4 regions of the Allorhizobium sp. nf9_anc genome follow, and region 1 is predicted to be linked to each of the others. Evidence: predicted binding sites of a transcription regulator. Region 1 holds the regulator's gene; each other region holds the start of a gene.
The links. Region 1 encodes LexA, which represses DNA repair genes until DNA is damaged. Its sites were predicted from a motif close to TGTTCNNNNTGTGTTCNG; they were not measured.
Positions count from the first base shown of each region.

Region 2: the regulator LexA is predicted to act here: its motif matches at 2,776-2,793, upstream of AC02Y0_RS05025 (putative DNA modification/repair radical SAM protein).
Region 3: the regulator LexA is predicted to act here: its motif matches at 2,140-2,157, upstream of AC02Y0_RS19730 (ImuA family protein).
Region 4: the regulator LexA is predicted to act here: its motif matches at 1,889-1,906, upstream of AC02Y0_RS22880 (ATP-dependent helicase).

Region 1 covers NZ_CM150481.1:1,768,684-1,772,894, reverse strand. The annotation lists gene AC02Y0_RS08400 (ComEC/Rec2 family competence protein) at 1-1,461, shown strand, start outside; gene lexA (transcriptional repressor LexA) at 1,442-2,155, opposite strand; gene AC02Y0_RS08390 (DUF1003 domain-containing protein) at 2,357-2,899, shown strand; gene AC02Y0_RS08385 (VOC family protein) at 2,927-3,820, shown strand; gene kdsA (3-deoxy-8-phosphooctulonate synthase) at 3,817-4,211, shown strand, end outside.
Region 2 covers NZ_CM150481.1:1,078,518-1,082,728, reverse strand. The annotation lists gene AC02Y0_RS05035 (MFS transporter) at 1-71, shown strand, start outside; gene AC02Y0_RS05030 (UdgX family uracil-DNA binding protein) at 81-1,541, opposite strand; gene AC02Y0_RS05025 (putative DNA modification/repair radical SAM protein) at 1,541-2,770, opposite strand; gene greA (transcription elongation factor GreA) at 3,040-3,516, shown strand; gene AC02Y0_RS05015 (glycosyltransferase family 4 protein) at 3,533-4,211, shown strand, end outside.
Region 3 covers NZ_CM150481.1:4,046,487-4,050,697, forward strand. The annotation lists gene AC02Y0_RS19725 (Y-family DNA polymerase) at 1-1,158, opposite strand, end outside; gene AC02Y0_RS19730 (ImuA family protein) at 1,199-2,119, opposite strand; gene AC02Y0_RS19735 (metallopeptidase family protein) at 2,279-2,722, shown strand; gene ftrA (transcriptional regulator FtrA) at 2,792-3,817, opposite strand; gene AC02Y0_RS19745 (rhodanese-like domain-containing protein) at 3,887-4,211, shown strand, end outside.
Region 4 covers NZ_JBWHZM010000002.1:151,562-155,772, reverse strand. The annotation lists gene AC02Y0_RS22890 (LysR family transcriptional regulator) at 418-1,308, opposite strand; gene AC02Y0_RS22885 (helix-turn-helix domain-containing protein) at 1,506-1,721, shown strand; gene AC02Y0_RS22880 (ATP-dependent helicase) at 1,981-4,041, shown strand; gene AC02Y0_RS22875 (helix-turn-helix domain-containing protein) at 4,081-4,211, opposite strand, start outside.

The DNA.
Region 1 (4,211 bases):
GCCCAGCGCTATCCGATCAAGAAGATCGCGGCGGTGGGCGCGCTCATCGCGACGACCGGCTATGTTCTGATCTCCGGCTATCAGGTCTCGGCGCTCCGAGCCTATCTGATGACAGCAATCATGCTGACGGCCGTGCTTTTCGACCGGCCCGCCATCAGCCTGCGCAATCTCGCCCTGGCGGCGGTTGCCATCCTCTGTGTCCAACCGTCCACCGTCATGGGGCCGAGCTTCCAGATGTCGTTTGCGGCGACCGCCGGATTGATCGCGGGCTATGCCGGGTGGCGGGCAAGGCCGCGCGCGATCCTTCCGCCTGCGCGGTCTGTCGGCATGCGGATTGCAGCGGCAAGCGCCACATTTGTCGGTGGTACGCTTGCGACCTCCCTCATCGGCGGGATGGCAACGGCGATCTTTGCCATCACCCACTTTCACCGGCTCTCGACTCACGGCCTCGAAGCCAATCTCGCTGCAATGCCCCTGATCTCAATCGTCGTCATGCCCGCCGGCTTCATCGCCATGCTGATGATGCCGCTTGGTCTCGATGCGCCATTCTTTTGGGTGATGGGGCAGGGATTGGAACTGGTGCTGCTGGTCGCACACACCGTGGCCGGATGGGGTGGAGGCTACGTTTTCCCGCGATTGCCGGCCTCGTTCCTGATCGGCACGGTCGCCGGGATGCTGCTGCTGACGCTCCTGCGCACGCGCCTTCGCCATGCAGGCACGGCGTTGATCGCTATTACCGTCGCTGCAACATGGTGGGCACCGCCGGAGAAGCCAAGCGACGTGCTGATCAGCGAAGACGCACGCCTCGTGGCCGTCTGGACAGGGGAAGACCGAGGTGCCAGCCTCGCCACCAACCGCACGCGGCCGTCGGCCTTCCTGTTCGATCAGTGGCAGCCCGTCCTCGGTATCGACAAGCCCGTGCCGCCTCTGATGCTTGAGCTCGGGCCATTGCCGCCGTCACCCGATTGGCGCCTGGGCGAGACATGGACGGATGTCCAGCAACAGGAAGCAGAAGCGATCTTCGACCGCCTGATCACCTCGGCCGAGACCAGCCGCTTCGTCTGCATAAGTCAGGCGTGCGCGTTGAAGCTGATATCCGGAAAAACACTGATGACGGTCGACCGTTCCGAACTTCTCGGCGCAGCGTGTGACCGCGCCGATCTGGTCGTCCTCGCCGCGAGGACCCGGCAAACCTATTGCCGATCCGGTGCGGTTCTCTTCTCGCAGACCAGCCTGAGGGCCACTGGCGCTATCGAGATCTCAGGCATCGCAAACATGCCGCAAGGCCTGGCGATCAAAACTTCTTTCGAGGGGGCGGCGCGGCCTTGGACCGCGCACCGCCTTTATGACTGGCGAACCGGACAGGCCGATATAGAGCACCTAGCGCCTGAACCATTCAGCCGCGGCATGAAACGGCCGCTAGCGGACCCCATACCCGACATCAATGATAGCGGCGAATAAGCCCCACCAGCTTGCCCTGGATCTTGACGCGATCCGGCGGGAAGATGCGTGTTTCATAAGCCGGGTTCGCGGCCTCAAGCGCGATCGAGGCGCCTCGGCGGCGGAAGCGCTTCAATGTTGCTTCCTCGTCATCGACGAGGGCTACGATTATGTCGCCCGGATTGGCATTCGAGGCATTGCGAATGATGACCGTATCGCCGTCGAGAATGCCGGCTTCGATCATCGAATCACCCTTGACCTCAAGGGCGTAGTGATCCCCAGCGCCGATCATTTCGGCAGGCACCGTGATGTCATGCGTATTGTTCTGGATAGCCGAGATCGGCACACCGGCCGCGATTCGCCCCATGACCGGGACCGACACAGACGAGCTGCTCTCTTCCACCGGCGGCTTGGTGAGGCTTGGTGGCGGCGTCTTGCCGAGGCTGCCCTCGATCACGCTAGGCGCAAAGCCGCGACGCGGCTGCAGGCTCGGCGTATAGGCTTCCGGGAGCTTGATCACCTCGAGCGCACGAGCCCTGTTCGGCAGGCGGCGGATAAAGCCGCGTTCTTCGAGAGCCGTGATCAGTCGATGGATGCCGGATTTCGATGCGAGGTCCAGCGCATCCTTCATCTCGTCGAAGGACGGCGGGACACCCGATTCCTTCATCCGTTCGTGGATGAAGAGAAGCAGTTCCTGTTGCTTGCGCGTCAGCATATGTGGAGCCCCTTAGGGTGAAACAAATCCAGAACAGACACTATATGTTCCATTTGTGTTCCGCAAGTGGATAAATTTCCGTGAAGAGCCGGTGAGAAAATGCGATAGCCCGAGATGAAACTTGGCAACAAGACAGGATCGGCGCGCGGCGCTGCCAAAAAGACGTCTCGCATGCCGTGAGACCCTTTCGGGAAGTGGGATATGCTGAAAGACATCGAAAAGATTGTATTGGGCAAGCAGACCGCCGACCTGACCTCGGCCGAGAAGAAGGTGTTGAGCAAGGCGCGCGAACGCCGGACGGTCTCGACCAATGCCGGCGAGGACTTTCTAGCCGGCGCCACCTTCGGCCAACGTCTCGCGGATGCGATCGCGAGGGTCGGCGGATCCTGGGCTTTCATCATCGGGTTCATGCTCTTCCTCGTCGCCTGGGTATTCCTCAACACGGTCCTTCTTTCGACGCGCGCGCTAGACCCCTATCCCTTCATCTTTCTGAACCTCATTCTGTCCATGCTGGCGGCCATCCAGGCGCCGATCATCATGATGAGCCAGAACCGTCAGACGGAGCGCGATCGCTTCATGGCGGCCAAGGATTATGAGATCAACCTGAAGGCCGAGATCGAGGTCTTGGCGCTGCACCACAAGATCGATGAGCAGGTCCTAAAGGAACTGCGTGAGACCCGCGAGGAGATCGATGCCCTGCGCAAGGCGGTCGAGGCCCTTTCAAGCCGACCGAACAATTCCTAAATCTAGCTTCTGAAACAGAGACAAGTCATGTCCCATCCCATGTCTGCGCCGCGCGCCATCGATCACCTCGTCCTGCCCGTGGTCGATCTAGAGACCGGCCGAAACCGTCTGAACCAGCTCGGCTTCACGGTCGCCGCCGACGCGCGCCATCCCTTCGGCACAGAGAACGCCTGCGTCTTCTTCGCCGACGACACCTATCTTGAGCCGCTCGCCGTCGGAAGTCGCGAGGATTGCCTGGAGGCGCAGCGCAACAACAATGTCTTTGTGGCGCGCGACCAGGCCTTCCGCTTTCGTCGCGGTGAGGGGCTTTCTGCCTTCGTCGTCAAGACCGATGATGCGGCAGCCGATGATGCGCATTACCACGCCGAGGGGCAGAGCGCCGGTCCCTTGCTCGAATTCGCGCGCCAGTTTCGCTTCCCTGATGGTCGAACGGCGGAAGGCGCCTTTCGACTTGCCTTCGCAGCGGATCTGAGGGCGCCGGATTTCTTCGCCTTTGCCTGTGAGCGCGTGAACCCGCTTCCCGCTGATCGCGGCGCCCTGACTGTCCATCAAAATGGGTCGACGGGTTTAAAGCGGATCGTTCTGGTCGAGGAAAACCCGAGCGACTTCCAATATCTGCTGGAAATGGTGCTTGAGCAGCGCGACGTCACCGCCCACTCCTTCGGCCTCTCGATCGAAACCGCCAATGCGGCCGTCGATGTTCTGACGCCCGAAGGCTTCTTCGCCCATTACGGCCAGGATCTTCCCCTCTCAGAGCGTGGTCTCCTGGGTGCAGCGGTGGTCATCTCCACCGCTGATCTCGGCGTGACAGAAGCCTGCCTCGCTGCTAATGGCGTCCACTATCACAAAACGGGCGCGCGCCTCGTTGTCGCGCCGGAAAAGGGGCAAGGCGTGACCTTCGCCTTCGAGGAGTTGAAATGAGCGTTTCTCCCAATTCGGAAGTCGTGGTCGGTGAAGGCGCGGGCAAGGCCGTCTTCTCGCAGAAGGGCCGTTTCGCCCTGATCGCAGGTCCCTGCCAGATGGAAAGCCGCGATCACGCCTTCATGATCGCCGGCCAGCTCGTCGAGCTCTGCCGCGAACTCGGCCTCGGCCTCGTCTACAAGTCCTCCTTCGACAAGGCGAACCGCACCTCGCTGTCCGCCGAGCGCGGCATTGGCCTGGAAACGGCAATGGAAGTCTTCGCCGACATCAAGAAGGAATTCGGCGTTCCGGTTCTCACTGACATCCACACCGAAGAACAGTGCGCTGCGGTCGCCCCGACCGTCGACATCCTGCAGATCCCGGCTTTCCTCTGCCGCCAGACAGACTTGCT
Region 2 (4,211 bases), 690 kb from region 1:
TGCTCGCGGCAATCGCCGCGCGTGTCTATGCACGCACCGAACTGGACGAAAGCCGCATCGGCGGGCATTGAAGACCGTGGTCAAACTGCAGGCAGTGTCTCATGAAGACGCTTCACGCCCTGCAGATCGGACCGGAAGGCTGCAAGGCTGCGCGCTTTCAGATCCGCATCCGGCATCCGCAAGATTGCAGCGGGGTGCGTGGTAACGAGCAGCATGCGGTCATCCTGCATCGGGATCGGCATGCCGCGCACTTCAGCGATCGGGCGGCTTTCTCCGGTGAGGGAAAGATAAGCGGTTGCCCCCAATGCCACCACGATGCGCGGCTTGATCACCTCGATCTCCTTGGCCACCCACCAGCGGCAATGAGCGACCTCTCCGGCATCGGGACGCATATGGATGCGGCGCTTGCCGCGCCGCTCATATTTGAAATGCTTGACGGCATTGGTGACGTAGACCTCGCCCCGCTCGATATCCGCCGCCTCCACCGCCTCGTCGAACACTTGGCCCGCTGGGCCGATAAAGGGCTTGCCCGCCAGATCCTCGGTATCCCCAGGTTGCTCTCCGACAAACATGATATCGGCCCGCTGAGGCCCCTCCCCAAACACCGTCTGCGTCGCATGGCAATGCAAGGGACACCGCGTGCACACAGCTGCTTCTTCACGCAGCCGCGCCAATGGTGAGAGATCGGCGTCCCCACCCTCTTCCTCCCGCCCACGCCATTGCGCCTGCAACCGCTCGTGAAAGGCAGGCGGCTGGCTGGCCTGCCGCGCCGCCATCTCGGCCACCCGACGTTCGGCGCCCGCGATCAAATCCGGAATGAGCGACGCCTCCGGCATGTTCTTCCAGTATTTCTTCGGCATCTCCGACTGCATGGCCCGGATCTTCAAGCGTGCCGGATTAAAGATATTGGCAAAATAGGTGCGCCAGAGTTCGTCCGTCTCATCCTCGGCCTCTGGCCGGGCAGCCGGCTCACGCGAGGTCTTCAACTCCTCGCCGTTCCACGCCGCCGACCCCTTGGGCGTTGCGATCAGCCAGTCCATGTCGGTGAAGCGCCGCTGAAAGAAGCCAGCCGTGCGCGAGACGATGAAATGCTCCGGCTCGAACCAGGCGACGAAACGCCGACGCGCCGCCTGCACGCCTTCCACCTCGCGGAACCGCACGAAGGCCTTCATTTTGTGGCTGTCGCGCCTGACATTCTTGATCAGTCGCGTCAGCTGAGAAATGTCGACATCGGAGGAAACCTGTAGAAGGCTGCGCTCCTCCTGCAGCCGCCAGAGAATACGATAGAGAAGTGCAAAACGATCCGGATCCGAATGGCAGATCGCCGCTTCCGCGGCCTCGATGAAGCCCTTCGGCACGACAATCTCAGACGTTCCGCCTTCCTTTGTCGTCGCTTCCGCCATGGATCCGAAGAGATCGCGCCCCTGCCCCGATAGCTGCCACCGGACCTGATCGGGCGCGATTGCATCGACAAGCAGCCGCCGGGCCGCATCACGCCACTCAGCGAAATCGCCCTGTCCCTCGAGCGTAACCGTGCGCATCAGAACAGCGACAGCTGTTGGGCGGGCGGCGCGAACACGGCGCGCAGATCCGAGCGGTCGAGGCTGCTATGCGGCGACCAGCCTTCGGCCACGATGAAGGACCGCACCTTCTTCAAGGACACGCCCAGCCGTGACAGATCTTCCAGACGCACGCGCCTATGGCGCCGCGCCGACAAAAGCCCATTCACCGTCTTCGTGCCGAAGCCCGGCACCCGCAAAAGCGTCTCGCGGTCCGCCTTGTTCACATCGACGGGAAACCGGTCGCGATTAGCGAGCGCCCAGGCGAGTTTCGGATCAAGCTCCAGATCGAGCATACCGCCCTGCCCGATCGAGGCGATCTCCTCGACCGAGAATCCATAGAAGCGATAGAGCCAGTCCGCCTGGTAGAGTCTGTGCTCACGCATCAGCGGCGGCTTGATCAGCGGCAGATTGCGCGAACTGTCCGGGATCGGGCTGAAAGCCGAATAGTAGACACGTTTCAGTCCGTAGCTGCTGTAGAGCCGGGCACTCGATCCAAGAATGGTCGCATCATCGGCGCCATCAGCCCCGACGATCATCTGCGTGCTCTGCCCGCCGGGCACGAACTTCTTGCGACGACCGGTATGCGTCGGCTCGCGTGCTTCGTCGATCTTGAGCCGCAAGTCGGCCATGGAACGGCGAATGTTCACAGGCCGCTTCTCCGGTGCATAGCGCTCCAGTCCGTGATCGGTCGGAAGCTCGATATTGATCGACAGGCGATCGGCATAGAGACCGGCTTCTTCGACGAGATGGGCGGAGGCCTCCGGGATCGTCTTCAGATGGATATAGCCGCGAAAGTCATGCTTCGTCCGGAGATCCCGGGCGACCTTGACCATCTCGGCCATCGTGTCATCAGACGATCGGATGATGCCGGACGACAGGAACAGGCCCTCGATATAATTGCGACGATAGAACTCGATGGTCAGCCACACCACTTCGTCAGGGGTGAAGCGAGCACGCTCCACATTGCTGGAGGACCGGTTGATGCAATAGGCGCAATCGTAAATGCAGAAGTTGGTGAGCAGAATTTTCAACAGCGAGATGCAACGCCCGTCAGGGGCGTAGGCATGGCAAATGCCCGACCCTTCTGTCGAACCGAGACCACCCGAGGCCGACGAGTCGCGTTTCGTCGTCCCGCTGGACGCGCAGGATGCATCGTATTTCGCGGCGTCGGAGAGAATGGCGAGGCGTTCTTTGAGCGACTTCTTCATAAGTTCGTTCTCTAAACGTTCTCATGACTTTCGTCAAGAAACTCCCCTGCGGCATTCCGTCCGTCCACGACTTTGCCCTCTGATATTGCTCGACTTTTTGGCGCAGAAACGAGCGGTCGGAGGCGGCATGTCGAAAACTCTGGAAATTGCGGCGGGCATTCTGCTATAGTGTTGGTCAACCTGATTTGTGACACGGTTCCGCAGCTTTGCTTCGGAACCTGTTTTCTTTTGTGCCCGCGCCTGCGGCCATGAAGACGAAGGATAAAGAAATGGTAGAAAAGGTACCGATGACGCAGAACGGCTTCGCCAAGCTCAACGAAGAGTTGCGCTGGCGCCAGCAGGAAGAGCGTCCGCGCATCATCGAGGCGATCGCAGAGGCGCGCGCCCATGGCGACCTTTCCGAAAATGCGGAATATCACGCAGCCAAGGAAGCTCAGAGCCACAACGAGGGCCGCGTCGGCGAACTCGAGGATCTGATCGCCCGCGCAGAAGTCATCGACCTCTCGAAAATGTCCGGCTCCACGATCAAGTTCGGCGCGACCGTCAAGCTGATCGACGAAGACACCGACGAAGAGAAGACCTACCAGATCGTCGGCGACCAGGAAGCCGACGTGAAGGCCGGCCGCATCTCGATCTCTTCCCCGATCGCCCGCGCCCTGATCGGCAAGGAAGTCGGCGACAACATCGAAGTTGTCGCCCCGGGCGGCTCCAAGGCCTACGAGATCCTCGCGGTCAAGTGGGGCTGATGGACCGGTCCCTGTGATGCCTAAGCGAAAGATTTACGTGGACCCTGCAGGGGTCCACGTTATCGCACCAAACTTCAAGCAGCGCCTTTCCGGCGTCACCTCGACAATCATCCAGCTCGTACCTGTCCAGAACCGCCTCGGCCAGAAGGTCGCGGTTCTCGGACCGGGTCTCCCGGCCCATCTCCCGCACCTACGTTTCCGCGACCTTTGGAAGCTCTGGCGCGCACCGGAGGGCAGGAAGAACCGTGTCTGGCACGCTCGTCGCAACAATGAAATGCTGGCGGGCCTCATTCTGCGAGACCTGTTCCGCATGCCGCTGAAGCTGCTCTTCACGTCTGCGGCCCAGAGACACCACAGCAGCTACACCCGCTGGCTCATCTCGAAGATGGACGGTGTGGTCGCGACGAACGCCAAGTCCGGTTCCTTTCTTAGGGTTCCGCACCGCGTCATTCGCCATGGCGTGGACCTTGATCTTTTCCACCCGTCTGAAGAGATCGACACCACCATTCCCGAGTATCTGAAGGGCCGCCGCCTCATCGGCTGCTTTGGCCGGGTGCGCCATCAGAAGGGCACGGATATCTTTGTCCGGGCGATGATAGCGCTATTGCCTGATAATCCCGACTGGACGGCCGTGATTTCCGGCCGTGTGACAGCAGAGCATGCCGGTTTCGCCTACGAGCTCAGGGCAGAGATCG
Region 3 (4,211 bases), 2.3 Mb from region 1:
GAGCAGCCGCAAGGGACGCAGGCCTCGAACCGGCCTTGCGGCCACATCCGTTCGGGCCCCCGGGAGATCGAGGCCCTTCAGCGCATCGCTCGCCGTCGCATGCATTGTCGCTCTCTCTGGCCAATGGCTGGCAAGCGGCACAGGCAGGCGCAAAGCACGCTCGCCCAAACGGGCTGAAACCTGATCCAGGAAGCGGGTAAGGCCTTCGCAGTTGCCCTCTTCTCCGGCGAGGGCGGGTTGGCGGGCATCGAAAGTTTCGCTCAAGAGAACGTTGAGGCGGACGAGTTCGAAGCCGAAGCCGGCGTCGAGATCATCCCGCAGCACGGCGAGCCGCTCCTCGAACAGCGACCGGATGCGGGTTGCATCCCGCAAAGGGGCGGAGGCGCTGACCTCGATGCGGAAGACACAGCCGTCAACGCGGAATACCAGAAGTTCGAAGAGGCGACCGCCTTCGCCGCGAGCCTCAAGCGACGTCTTCAGGCCTGCTGCCAGGCGGCCCGAGAGATCAAGGACCTGATCCTCGGTCATGATCGGTTCGGCGAGGCGGCGTTCGGCGGACAGGAGCGGCAGATGGCGGCGCGGCGAGATCGGTTCGCCTTCCCGGCCGAGAGCCTGATCAAGACGCAGCATCGGACCTGCGCCGAAGCGGCGCGTGATGGGTGGTCTGGAGGCTGCGAGCAGGTCGGCAACCGTCTTCAGGCCAACCCGGGCGAGATCGATGACCGTTTGGGGCTCGAGGCGCAGCGATGCGAGAGGCAGGGGGGCAAGTGCAGCGGCTGCCTCGGATGGTGTGACACGCTGCGGACCGCCAAAGCGGCTACAGGCGCGTGCGAGGCCCGGTGTCGGGCCGACCGCAATGCGGACGGCGAGGCCGAAAGCCGTCAGGCGGCGCTCGGCATCCTCGAGCAGTTTTTCTTCGCCACCGAAGAGATGGGCGCAGCCGGTGATATCCAGCATCAGGCCGTCGTCACCGTCCAGGGCCACCAAGGGGGTATAGCGGTCGCACCAGTCAGCGATGGCGTTGAGCAGCGCGCGGTCTGCTGCGGGATCCGCCTCGATCACGTCGAGGTCCGCACAGATGGCACGCGCTTCGGCCAGACCTTGTCCGATCCGCAGACCAAAGGTTTCCGATGTCTCGTCCAGTGCCGTGATGCGCATGGCATTCGCGACCCGGCCGGCACAGGCCAGCGGCGGATATTCAGGATGCGCGGTCGAGACGGGGGGCAAACGCCAGGAGAGACCCCATCGACGCCGGGCGATGCGGTCTGTCGGCAGTTTGGGGAAAAAGAGCGAGAGGATGCGGCGATCCGAGACCAGATGATTTGAAATGGTCGTAGAGGTGAAGGCGGCGTTCATCGGAATTCCACTCCAGAATGAGTTCGGGTGAGCCCGGGATGCGGGATTTCTCAAGTGTGATGTGAAAGACGGGTGACCCGATGCTGCCGCCCAGCAGGGACCCGTCGGCGAGATGCCGCGCCGCCGCCGGCGCGGGTTCGACAGCCAGGCGAAGAAGGGCGCTCGACGCTTCTTCCTCGCCCGCCTGGCGTAGAACCAAAAGCCTGCCACCGGTGGCGCGGGCCTTCAGGCTCAGGCGCCGGCTCTCGGTGAGGCCGAATTTCTTGGGGTTGCCATGTACTTCCAGCAGTATGGCGGAAAAGGCCCGGGAGGTGAGTGCTGCCTCGACAAGCCAGAGCGCATCCTCCAGGCGGCGCGGCAAGGCATGGACCAAAGTCAGTGGTGACAGCCCGAAATCGAGAAGGCCCGGCGCATAAGCGAGGCCTGCTTCGCGCACGACATGGGGATCGGCGACGAAAAGCAGGCGCTGCCTCGCCGCTTCATCCCTTTCCATGGCCATGAGCGCCAGAGCCATGCCAAAGCCCATCACGGCCCCGGACTGTTGCAGCCTTTGGCCCCTCATTTCGAGCAGATTTCCCGGGGCCAGCATCTGGCCCATCAGGGCGTCAAAGAGGTCCTGTTGGTCCGTGCCCGGCGCGCGATCCGGAGTTTTCGGCTCTGCCGTTGCTGCCAAGCGCGCGACATGATCAGGCTTTCCCTCGATCCGGGCAATCGCCTCCCGCAGGGCAAAAAGCGTCTCGCGCGTCTGAGGGCTCTCGCCCATGACGATCTCTCCTGATGAATTGTTCTCTATTTGTTCCTATGGATTCCAGAGCTGCCCGAAAGAGTCAACCGGATTCAAATGAGAATTTATTCCTTGATTGAATTCACTCTCGAAATGGCGCGGCAAAACGCCTATATGTTCGCCAAGTAAGGAGTATCCATGGCCCGCATAGACCAGAGCGAGGATTGGCGCGAACGGCATGCCCCGACGATCAGCACATTCGAGTCGCTGGCGATCGAGGCTTATGGCCACCTGCCGCAAGAATTCCGCGACCTGAGCAAGGATCTCATCATCGAGATCACTGATTTCCCGACCGACGAAGTGTTCGAAGACATGGCGCTCGAAACGCCCTTCGACCTGCTTGGTCTGTTCGAAGGGCGGGGAATTTCAGAACGGTTTTCCATGGAAACCGGCATGATGCCGAACCGCATCATTCTCTATCGTCGTCCGATCCTCGATTACTGGGCGGAGAACGAAGAGACGCTGGGTGATATCATCACCCATGTGCTGATCCACGAAATCGGCCACCATTTCGGCCTGTCGGACGACGACATGGAGCGGATCGAGGAAAGTGCCGAAGAAGCGGCCTCTGCCGAGCGGTAACTCTCGTCATTCGCGCGGCCGCGATCGGTGACGTTTCCGGTCTGCGCATGCACTCTGCTTTTCCAGAGCTTAGCCTGTCTGCCCGAACCGTGACCGATAGGCCGTCGGGCTGATATCCAATCGCGTGCGAAAATGATGGCGCAGCGTTGCCGGCGTGCCAAAGCCTGAGGCGATGGCGATGTCATCGAGCGACAGTGCTGACCGCCTTTCCAGGAGGTCGCAGGCATGGCGCAGTCTCCGGGTGAGGAGAAACTCGCCGGGGCTCGTGCCGGTCAGGTCGTGGAACCGGCGCTGGAACGTTCTTGTGCTCATTCCGGCTCGGGTGGCCATCTCCGCAAGCGTCACCTCGCGCTCCAAATTGGCGTCGATCCACTCGATCAGCGGCCCCAGCCGCTGGCCCTCACGCTCCTCAGGCACGGGTCTCACGATAAATTGCGCCTGGCCGCCCTCGCGATGGGGCGGAACGACAAGCCGACGCGCGACGCTGTTGGCGGCTTCCGCACCAAAATCGCGGCGCACGACATGGAGGCAGAGATCGATGCCAGCCGCACTGCCGGCCGCCGTCAGGATCTCGCCTTCGTCCACATAGAGCACATCCGGGTCGAGGTGGATTTCTGGATGACGGGCAGCAATGGTATCGGCGTAACGCCAATGCGTCGTGGCCCGGCGGCCGTCGAGCAGGCCGGTGGCGGCGAGGACTGCGACGCCGGAGCAGAGCGACATCAGTCGCGCACCTCGGTTGTGGGCGGCGCGCAAGGCTTGAAGCAGTGGATCGGGAACAGGTTCTGTTATCCCGCGCCAGCCGGGGACGACGATAAGGTCAGCTTCTTCCAGCAGTTCCAGCCCGCCGCCTGCGGTGACGCTCAGTCCGCCGGCCGCGCGCAGAGGACCCGACTCGATCGCAGCCGTCATGTGGCGATACCAGCCTTCACCCATTTCCGGCCGGGCAAGGCCGAACACTTCCACGCCAACTCCGAATTCGAAGGTACAGAGCCCGTCATAGGCCAAGGTGACGACGCGCGGGCCGGTCAGTGTCAATTCGGTGAAGGCAGATGGTCTTGTCGTCATTGGCGTGATCTTTACGCATCTTGTCATTCACGCCAATTTCGCTGATGTGAGCAAAAAGGCAAGGTCCGCTCATCGTCCAGATGAAAGGAACCCGTCATGCCGAGCCTCGTCAGTGAAATCCCCGCCGCCGATCCCGCCCTCGTCGCTGCACATTATGCCGCGCGGCTCGCCTTCGAGACCGATTGCTGGGACGTGAATGAGGTAATGAGTCGGGGTGATCAGGACTTCGTGTTGCTCGACGTGCGTGGGCCAAAGCTGTTCGAACGGGGTCACGTGCCCGGTGCGATCAACCTGCCGCATGGCAAGATGACCGAACGGAAGATGGCGGAATGGCCCGAAGATACGCTGTTCGTCGTCTATTGCGCCGGACCGCATTGCAACGGCACCGATCGGGCGGCGCTTCGGCTTGCGCGGTTGGGGC
Region 4 (4,211 bases), on a different replicon from region 1:
AACACGAGGCAACCTCACGTCCAGATTTCTGTACGTTATGCACTAAAGCTCACGTCTGATCAAGCTCAGTTCATTTAACTGGTCACAAGAGCACCTCGCGTCCAGTTTTTTGCACAAAATCAGGTGTCCGCAACCGCGACCAGCCAAGCTCGGCTTGAATATCGGAGGCCTCAGCATTGCGACGGCTCAGATTAGCCGGGAGGCCGGGAATTCTCGACACGCAGGGAACCGGTTCAAAAGGGTAACCGCAGGAGCCTGAGCGGAGCGACCCGAAGGGTCAGGCGGGACCGACTGCCCACGGGCCCTGCGTTCCGCTTGAAAGGGATCGTCGCACTCAGGCTAAGTTGATTCCTCACAACAAAAAAACGGCAATCTGTACGGCTGACAACGGACGCGGAATGGCGGGAACAGAACCCCTCACCTGCCCTGCCGCCCGAGTGTTCTTGCAATATCAATGATATCGTCGCGTGCAGCCGTCGGATCATCTTTGCTCCAGGCAACACCGAGCCCGATCTTCAGATCAATGCCGGTCACTTTTTTTAGGACAACACCCCTGCCCGGCAGATCCCCCGTCCATTCTGGCGCAAAGCCGACACCGAGGCCTGAGGAGACCAGTGAGATCAGCGAAAACGTATCGTCGCAGGTATAGGCGACATTCTCGGAAAGCCCATGCTGTTCAAATGCCTCTGCGAAATACCGCTCGGTATAAGAGAGGTTCTGTCGCTTGAAGCCTATGATCTTTTCGCTCCGCAGATCCTCGATCGTCACCTCGTGTTTCAGCGCCAGCGGATTGTCCTGTCGCACAGCCAGGAGATAGCGCTCATGGGCAATCGAGAAGAAGCGAAGAGATCCGATGTTCTCGACCGGTCGGATGAAGCCCAGGTTCAGGCGCCCACATTCGAGCTGGCGGATGATATCGGCGGTCGAGCCGTTTGACACATGCAGGCGGATGTCTGGAAACTTCCTTACAATCCGCGCCAGGAACGCCGGCAGCACACCCACCGTTGCCGGATAGATCGTGCCGATCTTGATCTCGCGCATGGTTCTGCCCCCTGCCGCACGCGCCATCTCGGCGGATAGATCAAGATCCCCGAGCATGCGCACGCAGCGATCATAAAAGACCTCCCCTGCCCGCGTCAGCTCCACCTTGCGCGTCGAGCGGGTAAGGAGCTGTACGCCGAGCCCCTTCTCGAGCGCCTGCACCTGGGTGCTCAGCGCCGGCTGGGCGATGTTCACCCGCATGGCGGCCCGGCCGAAATGCAACTCCTCGGCAACGGCGACAAAGTAGGAGAGTTGGCGGAGTTCCATAATGAGCTCCCCGGACACAGGTTAGCGAGCCTATCGTCAGCTGGGCACGACAAATCGCGCTCGCGACGGCGAGTGAATACATTTATGGTCATGGAATCAGCGGGTTCGCCGCATTATGCAATTGATAGCTGAGCAAAAACGCCACGTCAAGTCGTTTTCGCTCATTGGAGGCGATTTTGTTTGCGGTTCAGTGCAAAATGGCTCGCACCGCCTTGGGCTGGAGCGTCAAGGATCTGGCAACAGCCGCAAGTGTATCGACCAACACGATTGTGAGGCTCGAGCGAGGAGAGGCACTGAAACCGCGCACCATCGCTGACATACGCGACGCCCTTGAAAATGGCGGAGTAGTATTTCTGGACGGTGAGTATGCCGGAAATGGCGGGCCAGGCGTCAGGTTCAAAAACCAGCCTTAAGTGCCAGCCGCGAACCCTCGGACGAGCTGTAGGAACCCTCCACTGGCTGGGCTGCCACAATTGGAACTCCAGGATAGCAGAAACACCCTGCGCCATTCATAGTCTCAAAGGTTGATACCCATCATTCCGACAGTTGAACCATCTTGCGGTGGTTCACGAAGCTGCTATGTTCTTTTTTTGTTCCGAAAGAACCTCGTCGGCACGGGCCTGCGCCCAAGATGCCAGTGCACCCCGACAACGATCAAGCCATTGAGCACGAATGACGGCCTATCTGGAAAAACTGAACGAGCAGCAACGGCAAGCGGTCATGCATGGCGTTGGGGCAGCTGACGGCGCGCCTGGAGGGCCGCTTCTGATCATTGCCGGTGCGGGCTCGGGCAAGACCAATACCCTTGCCCATCGCGTCGCTCACCTGATCGTCAACGGGGCTGATCCCCGTCGTATCCTTTTAATGACGTTTTCACGTCGGGCAGCTTCAGAATTGGGGCGGCGCGTCGATCGGATCTGCCGGCAGGTGCTGGGAGACAAGGCCATGGGTGAGGCGCTCACCTGGTCGGGGACGTTTCATGGAATTGGCGCCAGGCTGTTGCGCCACTATGCCGAACAGGTCGGTCTCAACATCGATTTTACCATCCACGACAGGGAGGACAGTGCCGACCTGATGAACCTCGTTCGTCACGAGCTGGGGTTCTCCAAAACGGAAACCCGCTTTCCGACCAAGGGCACCTGTCTGTCCATCTATTCGCGTGTCGTGAATGCACAGAGCTCGATCCTGGACGTCCTCAAATCTGCCTATCCTTGGGCCCTTGGCTGGGAAGACGAATTGAAGCAGCTGTTTGGCGCCTATGTGGAGGCCAAGCAGGTTCAAGGCGTTCTCGATTACGATGACCTCCTTCTTTACTGGGCGCAGATGATCTCGCATCCGGAACTTGCAGAGGATATCGGTGGTCGCTTCGATCATGTTCTGCTCGACGAATATCAAGACACCAACCACCTTCAGGCGGAAATCCTGCTGTCGCTTAAACCTGGCGGGCGCGGGCTGACAGTCGTCGGTGACGACGCCCAGTCGATCTATTCGTTTCGGGCAGCAAGTGTGCGAAACATCCTCGACTTTCCAAATGCGTTCTCGCCGAAGCCCGCCGACGTCATCACGCTTGAGCGCAATTACCGCTCCACCCAGCCGATCCTTGCGGCGGCAAATGGAGTGATCGGTCTTGCCCGCGAGCGCTATACCAAGAACCTCTGGACGGACAGGACGTCGGAGCAAAGACCACTTCTCGTGACGGTCCGCGACGAGACTGACCAGGCTGCCTATATCGTTGAGCAGGTGCTCGCCAATCGCGAAACCGGTACTGCCTTGAAACAGCAGGCAGTCTTGTTCCGAACATCGAGCCACAGTGGAACGCTGGAAGTCGAACTGACCCGACGCAACATTCCTTTCGTGAAGTTCGGAGGTCTGAAGTTTCTCGACAGTGCCCATGTGAAGGATCTGCTAGCCACATTGCGCTTTGCCCAGAACCCGCGCGACAGGGTCGCCGGTTTTCGCCTGCTTCAGATGTTGCCGGGTATTGGCCCCCAAAGGGCCGCCAAGATCCTTGATACGATCGCTGACGATCCAGAACCCTTGCAGTCGCTTGCCGAGATCCCACCACCGCCAAAAACGGGTGACGACTGGGGAGCTTTCGTGGATCTTCTGACGACGCTTCGCAAGGCAGAAGGCGGGTGGCCGACAGAACTCCAGATCGCCAGGCTCTGGTATGAGCCCCATCTCGACCGCATTCATGAAGATGCCGAAACCCGCAAGGCCGACCTTGTGCAGCTTGAACAGATCGCCGGCGGCTATCCGAGCCGTGAACGCTTCCTGACTGAACTGACACTTGATCCGCCGGATGCCACAAGCGACCAGGCGGGCGTGCCGTTGCTCGACGAGGACTATCTGATCCTGTCGACCATTCATTCAGCCAAAGGACAGGAATGGCGTTCAGTCTTCATGCTCAACGTCGTTGACGGCTGTCTTCCCTCGGATCTTGGTGCGGGCACGACGGCCGAGCTTGAGGAGGAGCGGCGCCTGCTCTATGTCGGCATGACACGCGCACGCGACAGTTTAAGCCTGATTACCCCCCAGCGGTTCTTCACACATGGGCAGAATGCAAAGGGCGACAGGCATGTCTATGCCTCACGCACGCGCTTCATCCCGGCCATGCTTCTGCAGTATTTTGAGCAGGCAGGCTGGCCGAAGGTCGCTCAGTCTGCGACGCAACGCAGTGCAAACCAGATCCGCATCGATGTTGCGGCAAATATGCGCGGCATGTGGAAATAGACGCTAAAGGTCGGCTCAATCGGATGAGTGGCGAGAAGGTCAGCCTTGTGAGCCAATATCGCTTTCAAAGGTGAAGGTGTCGGTATCCGATCCGTCGATGATGTCATGGGGTCTCAGGAGCCCATTGACAGCCGGCACCCAGACTTTCGGGACGAACATCAGTTCGAGAT